2 linked regions of the Pueribacillus theae genome follow. The protein of the gene in region 1 interacts with the protein of each later gene in a pairwise test. Links are inferred from orthologs where the notes say so. Each region holds a gene or a part of one and is shown in the gene's direction. Other genes may lie near its edges.

The links.
Region 2: the proteins of DCC39_RS10640 (region 1) and DCC39_RS00610 interact in binary tests that used the Bacillus subtilis proteins (3 or more experiments, as listed by UniProt). The link is inferred for Pueribacillus theae from one-to-one orthologs.

What each region holds. Positions count from the first base shown.
Region 1 is NZ_QCZG01000020.1:35,648-40,732, forward strand. What follows is about bases 1,644-4,335. They hold DCC39_RS10640 (post-transcriptional regulator), read left to right. Parts: upstream 1,644-2,688; coding sequence 2,689-2,982; downstream 2,983-4,335. Other genes in these bases: spoVB (stage V sporulation protein B), read right to left, coding at 1,644-2,516; secDF (protein translocase subunit SecDF), read left to right, coding at 3,035-4,335. Outside these bases: DCC39_RS10625 (TIGR04086 family membrane protein), read right to left, coding at 1-164; DCC39_RS10630 (YetF domain-containing protein), read left to right, coding at 300-959; more of spoVB, read right to left, coding at 963-1,643; more of secDF, read left to right, coding at 4,336-5,085. UniProt on the Bacillus subtilis protein: Required for post-transcription initiation control of the comE operon. Promotes the accumulation of its target comE mRNA to septal and polar sites.
Region 2 is NZ_QCZG01000001.1:107,821-112,960, forward strand. What follows is about bases 958-3,704. They hold DCC39_RS00610 (DivIVA domain-containing protein), read left to right. Parts: upstream 958-1,955; coding sequence 1,956-2,453; downstream 2,454-3,704. Other genes in these bases: DCC39_RS00600 (YggT family protein), read left to right, coding at 958-1,149; DCC39_RS00605 (YlmH family RNA-binding protein), read left to right, coding at 1,161-1,931; ileS (isoleucine--tRNA ligase), read left to right, coding at 2,810-3,704. In the rest of the region: DCC39_RS00590 (YggS family pyridoxal phosphate-dependent enzyme), read left to right, coding at 1-416; DCC39_RS00595 (cell division protein SepF), read left to right, coding at 452-871; more of DCC39_RS00600, read left to right, coding at 886-957; more of ileS, read left to right, coding at 3,705-5,140. UniProt on the Bacillus subtilis protein: May act as a pilot protein, directing MinCD to the polar septation sites or by inhibiting MinCD at the midcell site of division. Required for polar localization of the chromosome during sporulation.

The sequences.
Region 1 (5,085 bases):
CCAATAAATAGTGCAGCAAATGTAATCGCTATAATGATCCAAGATAATGAACTTTCTGTAACTGAAGTAAAATGAAGGATGAAAGATAAGATAAAGCTTACGGCTAATATGATGGCAAAAGTAAAAATTAACCCATATCCAATTGCCTGCGCCAGTCTTCGCAATGATATACCCCCCATCATTTAAAATGTTAGTTCATTTTATTCGATAATAAAAAATTTAGAATCATTTCCATTTCATCCCTTTCATGAACTTCGTAAGGTTGGTGAAACTAGTGGTAAATTCTTAAGGGAGCATTATTGAAAATGACGACAATTTTGCTTAGAACGGTCATCATGTATTTTTTCATCTTGTTGATTTACCGGCTAATGGGAAAAAGGGAAATTGGACAATTAAGTGTCATTGATCTCGTCGTATCCATTATGCTTGCTGAATTAGCGGTTGTCGCTTTGGAAAATCCGGATAAGCCGCTGATGAATACGGTATTGCCAATGATCTTATTGGCGATCATTCAAATCATAATGGCCTATCTTTCACTAAAAAGCCAAAAATTAAGAGAATTAATGGATGGCAAGCCCTCCGTTCTTATTGATAAAGGTAAAATTAATGAAAAAGAAATGAAAAAACAGCGTTATAACTTTAATGATTTACTTTCACAGTTGCGTGAAAAAGATATATCGAAACTACAAGACGTAGAATTCGCCATTCTTGAACCATCAGGAACTCTTTCCGTCATTAAAAAAAATGATGAGCATTCTGATGGAGAGCGGGATTACATTATGCCGCTTCCACTTATTCTTGATGGAAAAATACAAGAAGAGCATCTGGCACGAATAAACAAAACTTCTTTCTGGTTAAGGCAGCAATTAAGAAAACTTGGCTACCGGGATATAAAAAAAATTTCTTACTGTTCTATGGACGGGCCAAACACATTTTTTATTGATCTTATGGATGAATAACGGTTACTTAATAAGCTTTCCTACGAAGGGAATCGGTTTCAAATCTTCTTTTTTTATTGCGCCTGAAAGCACGGAAACAATACAATAGATAACACAAACAAAAAATATTGATAAAACCAATGTGGAAAGAAGGTTGGTGTCATTTATTAGCAGATCGTACAATGGCTGCGCAACGAGCCAGCAAATGATAACAGAAAATAGGCATCTTAATAGATCATTTGTTTGAATTTTGAATGACGTTACTTTTAAAACGGTTGCGAAGTGAAGCAAAGTAACGAGAACAATTCCCGAAGAAATGGCTAATGCCACACCTTTTATTCCAAGGCTTGGCATTGATGCCAATACAAAGATTGCCAACGTCTTTACAACGTTGCCAATCAGGCTGTTAATCATTGCTGCTTTTGCATATCCCAGTGCCTGCAATGCCGCTGCCAGCGGCCCTTGGAAATAGTGGAAAAAAAAGAATGGAGCCATAATTTTAACATAGCCGGCAAACTCTGGTGCCTTGTATAAAAGATCCATTAAAGGAAGAGCAAAAACGTAAGTGACAATAAGAGCAAGCCCTCCGGCAATGAACGAAAGCCTTATCGCTTGATTCAGCCGGTAATCAATGGTTCGATAATGGTTTTGCGCTGCCGCTTCACTAATTGCCGGTACGAGCGTTGTTGAGATGGCGTAAGTGATAAAGCCCGGCAAAAGAAGGAGCGGAATGGCAAAGCCAGTGAGCGCCCCGTATTGCTTTGTCGCCAATGCCGGAAGCATACCAGCTAAAGCAAGGCTTTGCGCTACGATAATTGGTTCTAAAAAGTAGGAGATTGATCCAATGAGCTGGCTGCCCGTTGTCGGAAGGGAGATGCTCATCAATGATTGGAACGTTTGTTTCCCTTCCTTTAAATAATGAAAAAAGCTGGAGCGTATTTTAAATTTTTTGTTCAATTTAAACACCGAAAATAAATAAAGCAGTGATGCCACTTCACCGCAGATAGCTGAAATCATTGCTCCTGCTGCAGCGAATTCAACGCCGTAAGGCAATAGGGCGGATGTTAAAAAAGCGACGAGCGCAATGCGGACAATTTGCTCAATGACTTGGGAATAAGCGGAAGGGCGCATGTCTTGTTTTCCTTGAAAATATCCCCTTAATACAGAGGAAATGGCGACAACAGGAACGACAGGAGCAATCGCAAGAAGCGGATAAATTGTCCTTTCATCTGTAAAAAAGTGATTCGCCATAAGAGGGGACAGAAGAAACAACCCACTTGTCCAAATGATACTTAGGGCAATTGTCAAGGAAAGAGAAACGATTAAGATTTTTTTCACTTTATGGCTGTTTCCCTCTGATTCAGCTTCTGCCACCATTTTTGAAATGGCGACTGGAAGTCCCAGCCTTGTCAGCGTGACAGCTAAAATAAAAGTGGGCACAGCCATCATGTACAGCCCGACGCCTTCCTCTCCCATAATTCTGGCGACAACAATTTTATTTATGAACCCTAGGAGCTTCGTAATCAATCCAGCAATAATTAAAATAAAAGTGCCGCGAAGAAACGATTGTTTCGACAAGGCTATTCCCAACTTTCTCTCGATTTTATCGCCATCTGGTTTCTGGCTTCCGATCTCTGACTTCTGGAAAAATGGTAGATCTTTTTCATCACTATGTATATGCTTAAAGATGTACAAACCATGACAAGTATACTTTTATAAATTAGAAATTATGCAGGTTTGGAGGGCCAAAATGGCGAATATTGATCAAATTAGAGAATGGAAACAAACCGTTTATCCAGTGTTAGCAAGCAAGGTCGAGGAGTTCCATTTGATTGGATATGATACAGCCACAATTGAAGAAGTGTGGGAATGCCTGATTGCCAAGCTGGAAAGAAAAAAAGAAGTGTACAAGCTCCATCAATTGGTCGCGGCGATTTTTAATCTTTCGGTAAATGAATATATGAATTGGCTGACAATCAGTGCTTATACTGGGCCGAATTCGTTGGAAAGCAATATTCTTTTAGGATCTGAAGAAGAAAAGTAAAGAATGTCAAGTAAGCGATTTACGGTATTTTTACAAAGGAAGGATAGAAAGAATGGTTAAAAAAGGGCGTATCTCACTATTTTTTAGCATAGTGATTGCATTGGGACTGCTAATTGGTTTTACATATGACAAAGTGACCAACAATATAAATTTAGGATTGGATCTTCAGGGCGGATTTGAAGTGCTTTATGAAGTGAAACCTCCGAAAAATGAAAAGACAGAAATAAACCAAGAAACACTTCAAGCAACGGTCAGCGCACTTCGCAATCGGATTGATGTCATCGGTGTGGCGGAACCAAATATTCAAATTGAAGGAAAGGACAGAATACGTGTTCAGCTTGCAGGTGTTGAAAATCAAAATGAAGCACGCGAGCTGCTTTCTACACAGGCTGAACTGACGTTTCGCGATGTTGATGACAACCTGATGTTAAGCGGCCAAGATCTTGAAAGCAATGGCGCAAGCTTGACATTTAGTGAAACGAACCAGCCGTGGGTTGCTTTAACGTTAAAGGATGCCGATAAATTCGCTAAAGTAACGAAAGAAATTTTGAATAAACCGCCTGGCGAAAATCAGCTTGTGATTTGGCTTGATTATGAGGAAGGCGATTCGTTTAAAGAGGAAGTGAAGAAGCCTGATCCGAAATTTTTATCTGCTCCAAGTGTAAACGAAGTTCTTAATACGAAAAATGTCGTGATTCAAGGTAATTTTTCAACGGAAGAAGCTACAAATTTAGCAGATTTGCTGAATGCGGGTGCACTCCCAGTTGAATTGGAGGAAGTTTATTCAACTTCAATTGGGGCGCAGTTTGGACTGCAGGCAATGGAAAAAACCATTGTTGCCGGTGCTATAGCGATTGCGCTTATCTTCCTGTTTATGATTGGCTATTACCGTTTCCCGGGCTTTATTGCCAGCATTACACTGACTTTCTACATTTTTTTAATTTTAGTTGTCTTCAGCTGGATGAAAGCTGTGCTCACATTACCGGGGATAGCTGCGCTCGTTCTTGGTGTAGGGATGGCGGTTGATGCAAATATTCTTACGTATGAACGCATTAAAGAAGAATTGAAAGCAGGCCGTTCCGTGTTATCTGCCTTTAAAGTAGGTGGTAAAAGGGCATTCACAACGATTTTTGATGCCAATATTACAACACTGATTGCTGCCGGCGTCATGTTCGCTTACGGTACAAGCTCTGTTAGAGGCTTTGCTGTTATGCTGATTATAAGTATCCTTGTCAGCTTTCTTACCGCGGTATACGGTTCAAGACTTTTGCTTGGCTTATGGGTGAACAGCAGGGCGCTAGATAAAAAGTTCAGCTTATTCGGCGTTAAAAAAAGTGAAATTGTCAACCTTTCAAAAGGGGAAAAGCCTAAAGTAAACATCCGTTTTGATTTTGTAAAACACCGGAATAAATTTTTTGCGCTTTCTGTCATTCTGCTCATTCTTGGCGGAATAGCCCTTGGAATGTTCGGATTAAATCTCGGCACAGATTTTAAAAGCGGTTCGCGCGTTGATATTACAGGCGGCGAACCGATTGAAGAAAAAGTATTGTTAGACGAATTTAATAAATTGGGGCTGGAGCCTAACGAAGTGACGTTTGCTGGCGAAAACCGAGAAATGGCGGTAGCTCGTTTTTCGAGTGTTCTCTCACAGCAGGAAATCGCTGACATAAAAGAACAGTTCGCAAAAGACTTCGGAGCAGAAGCGAACATTAGCACCGTCTCTCCCCAGGTAGGCAGAGAACTCGCCAAAAATGCATTTATCTCACTTTTAATTGCGTTTTTAGGTATGATTATTTACGTTGCAGTCCGGTTTGAGTGGCGCATGGGACTGGCTGCAATTATTGGTCTCATACATGACGCGTTTTTCATGATTGCGATCTTTAGTTTATTGCGTTTGGAAGTTAACATTACTTTTATTGCCGCGGTCCTAACGATTGTTGGCTACTCGATAAATGATACGATCGTGACTTTTGATCGGATAAGAGAAAATATGCGTTTTGAAAAGAAAATAAAAACATTTGAAGAGATCGCTCACATCGTGAATAAAAGCTTAATCCAAACGCTGACACGCTCAATAAATACGGTGTTAACCGTCGTTTTTGC
Region 2 (5,140 bases), on another replicon or contig:
ATATCATCAACAAAGTCGATTACATCCATTCACTTGACCGCCTATCATTAGCAAAAGAAATTAATAAACGTACGGACAAACCAATAAAATGTTTCGTCCAAGTCAATGTATCAGGTGAAGAACAGAAACATGGCCTTTCGGTAAATGAAGTACTTCCATTTATTAAAGAGCTTCAGCAATTTGAAAAGATTATCGTTGCCGGATTAATGACAATGGCGCCACATACAGATGATGAGCAACTGATTCGTTCTGTATTTAAAAAGTTGAAAGACATTCAGGAAGAGGCAATGGATTTGAATTTGGCATATGCTCCTTGCAATGAACTCTCAATGGGAATGTCAAACGATTTTACAATTGCTATTGAAGAAGGAGCGACATTTATTAGGCTCGGAAGTTCACTTGTTGGCAGGGAATAAATGGTGGAAAATGATTAGAAGGAGAGAGGTTGCTCATGGGAATCAAATCAAAATTTAAGCGTTTTTTTGAACTTGATGACGAAACATATGAATTAGAAACGTATGAAGAAGAGGAACCTGAACAATACGAAGAAGAACGCACTTCTGTAAAAAAGACAGGAAATGTCGTCAGTCTTCAAAGCGTACAGCAGAATGTCAAAGTTATCCTAGTAGAACCTCGTGTTTATTCAGAAGTGCAAGATATTGCCGATCAATTAAAAAGCCATCGGGCGATCGCAATGAACCTTCAGCGAGTGCCGCATGATCAGGCAAGGCGGATTGTCGACTTTTTAAGTGGTACCGTTTACGCGATAGGCGGCGATATCCAGAAAATTGGAGAGCATACATTTTTATGTACACCTGAAAATGTCGATGTTTCCGGAAAAATCTCAGAAGTGTTGGATGATGACTATTAAGGAGTGTTTGAAGCTTGGGTGCAGTTGTAAGCTTACTTATTACAGCAATTAATATTTATTCATGGCTCATTATTATCTATATTTTTATGAGTTGGGTTCCGAATGCCAGAGAATCCGGTTTCGGCCAGATGCTTGGCCGAATTGTTGAACCTTACTTGGAACCATTCCGCAGAATTATTCCTCCTTTAGGGATGATCGATATTTCCCCAATCGTTGCAATTATTGCACTGCGGCTTGCTGAACGTGGGGTCGTTGAGATTTTTAGAATGTTTATGTAGGATGAATGAGTATGTCAATTTATCAACATTACCGAGCGGATGAAAAACCATTCATTGATCAAATATTCGAATCGATTCATTTTGTGAAAGACACATATTCATTCAAGCTAACGGATTTTCTAGATCCAAGGCAACAAGAAATTGTTACCCAGCTTGCCAGCTATGATGGACAAGTTGTTGTCTTTTTGGATGGCGGTATAGAAAATGCCGAGCGACAGAGGGCCATTATTTCTCCGCCATATTTCGAACCAGAGTCTGATGATTTTGGACTAGCCTTTTTTGAAGTTGATTATGCGGATAAATTTTTTACCATTGAGCACAGGCAGCTGCTTGGAGCATTAATGAACTTAGGGATAATACGGGATAAATTTGGCGACATTTTGATCAACGATAAGACTGTGCAATTTATTGTTGCAAAAGAAGTCTCCGGCTTTGTTCAATTAAATCTACAAGCAGTTGGCAAGGCGACAGTGGCATTAAGAAAGCTTAATTCTGAAGAACTTATTAAGATAAATGAAGAATGGAAAATACAATCAGGGACCGTATCTTCTTTGCGGCTTGATGCTGTGGTTTCTGAAATGTTTCATATTTCGCGGGCGAAATCGGCCGCATACATACAAAAAGGGATGGTAAAAGTGAATTGGAAAGTCGTGGAACAGCCGAATTACGAGTGCTGTAAACTTGACACCATTTCTGTAAGAGGCTTTGGCAGAGGTAAATTGGTATCGATTGACGGGCAGACCAAGAAGGAAAAATGGCGAATTCAATACGGCAAAAAATAAAGTGAATTGTGGGAGGTTGCTTACGTGTCATTAACACCGCTTGATATCCATAATAAAGAATTTAACCGAGGTTTTCGTGGTTATGCTGAAGACGAAGTGAATGAGTTTCTTGATCAAGTCATCAAAGACTACGAATCAGTGATTCGCGATAAAAAAGATCTGGAAGAAAAGGTTCAAACGTTAAATGAGCGGATAAAGCATTTCTCAGAACTAGAAGAATCGCTAAAAAAATCAATCCTTGTTGCCGAGCAAACAGCGGATGAAGTAAGGCGAAATGCGAATAAAGAAGCGGAACTTATTATTCGTGAAGCCGAGAAGAATGCAGATCGAATTATTAATGAAGCTCTGTCACGATCACGCCAAATTGCAGTGGAAATCGAGGAGTTAAAAAAACAGGCTTCTGTCTATCGCACTCGCTTTAGAATGCTTATTGAAGCGCAATTGGAAATGCTGAATAATGACGAATGGGATGAAGTCACCCAATCGATAGTTGAAGCAGAGAAAATTGAGGATACGGTTTAACTTGACTTCATGCAATGATCTATTTATACTATCTGAAAGAAACATACATCTCTATTGTCAATAGATTTTCAAAAGAATATTTGACTTGACAATGACAGGGAGAGTACTTTTTCATTTGTTTGGTAAGCGAATCAGGGACGGTGCGAGCCTGAGGCAAACAGGAAAAAGGAAAATCACCCTTGAGTCCCATACTGAAAGTTACCTTTTATAGTAAGTGTTGGCGTTTATTCGCGTTAAGAATATAGAGTGGCTAAGTCTTTAGATTTAGCTATTAGGGTGGTACCGCGAGGCCTTCTTCTCGTCCCTATTGGGATGATGAAGAAGGCTTTTTATATTTTTTTCAAGGAGGAAGTTTTATGAGTTATAAGGAAACGTTATTAATGCCAAAAACGGATTTTCCTATGAAAGGAAATTTGCCAAATAAAGAGCCAAAAATCCAAGAAAAATGGGATACAGAAAACATTTACCAAAAAGTACAAGAACGTACAAAAGGCCGTCCGCTCTTTGTATTGCACGACGGTCCTCCATACGCAAACGGGGATATTCATATCGGTCATGCCGAAAATAAAGTATTAAAAGACATCATTGTCCGCTATAAATCGATGAGCGGCTATCATGCCCCGTACGTGCCTGGGTGGGATACGCATGGACTTCCTATTGAAACGGCACTTACAAAATCGGGAAAAATTGATCGAAAGAAGCTTTCTGTTGCTGAATTTCGAAAGCTTTGCGAAGAATATGCATTGAAGCAAATCGACCGGCAGCGTGAACAGTTTAAACGGCTTGGCGTTCGTGGAGACTGGAAGCATCCTTACATTACGCTTACGAAAGATTACGAAGCAAGGCAAATCAAAGTTTTCGGTGAAATGGCGAAGAAAGGCTACATTTACAAAGATAAGAAAACAGTGTATTGGTCCCCTTCTTCCGAGTCCGCTCTTGCCGAGGCAGAAATTGAGTATGCAGATAAGCGATCTCCTTCTATTTACGTTAGCTTTAAAGTGAAGGACGGCAAAGGAATTTTAAATGGTGATGAACAGATCGTTATCTGGACGACAACCCCTTGGACAATTCCGGCGAATTTAGGCATTGCTGTTCACCCGGATTACGATTACAGTGTTGTAAATGCAAACGGAAAGAAATACGTTGTTGCAAAGGATCTCATTGATTCACTGGCGAAAGAATTTGAATGGACAGATGTTGCTGTCGAAAAAACATTCAAAGGAAAAGAATTAGAATATGTAGAAGCGCTGCACCCATTCTACGACCGGATTTCACTCGTCATCCTTGGCGAACACGTTACTTTGGATGCTGGAACTGGCTGTGTTCATACTGCCCCCGGACACGGGGAAGACGACTATGCCGTTGGTAAAAAATACAACTTGGATATTCTTTGCCCTGTCGATGAAAAAGGAGTATTCACTTCTGAAGCGCCGGGATTTGAGGGAATGTTTTATGATAAAGCAAACAAAACAGTGACAGAAAAGCTCGAGGAGACAGGTGCACTACTAAAGCTGGCATTCATCACGCACTCCTATCCACATGACTGGCGAACGAAAAAACCAATCATTTTCAGAGCGACGGAACAGTGGTTTGCCTCAATTAAAGATTTTCGGGACGATCTGCTTGAAGCAATTAAACAAGTAAAATGGCATCCTGCATGGGGTGAAACGAGAATTCACAATATGGTAAAAGACCGAGAGGATTGGTGTATCTCTAGGCAGCGAGCTTGGGGCGTGCCGATTCCCGTCTTCTACGGGGAAGATGGAGAACCGATCATTACAGATGAAACGATTGAGCATGTCTCAAATTTATTTAGGGAACACGGTTCGAACATTTGGTTTGAAAAAGACGCGAAAGACTTGCTTCCAGAAGGCTTTACTTCAGAGCATAGCCCGAATGGCGAATTTAGAAAAGAAATGGATATTATGGATGTATGGTTTGATTCAGGATCTTCCCACCAAGCTGTGCTGGCTGAGCGTGATGAGTTAACATGGCCGGCGGATCTTTATTTGGAAGGATCCGATCAATACCGCGGTTGGTTCAACTCTTCTTTGTCAACAAGTGTCGCGGTAACTGGCAAAGCTCCATATAAAGGAGTTATCAGCCACGGCTTTGTCCTTGACGGAGAAGGAAGGAAAATGAGTAAATCCATAGGAAACACTATTATTCCTAATGATGTCATGAAGCAGCTTGGTGCCGATATTTTAAGGCTGTGGGTTTCTTCTGTCGATTACCAGGCAGATGTTCGGGTATCGGATAAAATTTTAAAGCAAGTGGCTGAGGTTTACCGTAAAATACGGAATACCTTCCGGTTCATGCTTGGGAACCTGCATGATTTTGATCCATTGAACAACAGAGTATCGCTCGATGAATTGTCTGAAATCGATCGCTATATGCTTATCCAACTAAATGAGCTTATCGAAAAGGTTACAAAAGCGTACGATGAATACCAGTTTTCTACGATTTATCATGCGGTGCACAACTTCTGCACGATCGAATTAAGCGCCTTTTATTTAGATATTGCGAAAGATACGCTTTATATCGAAAAGGCGAACGATCCGAAGAGAAGGGCGATCCAGACGGTTTTATATGACGTGCTGCTTGCCCTTGCGAAACTCCTTACACCGATCTTGCCACATACGATGGAAGAAGTTTGGGAGCATACGAAAGGCGTCAAAGAAGAAAGC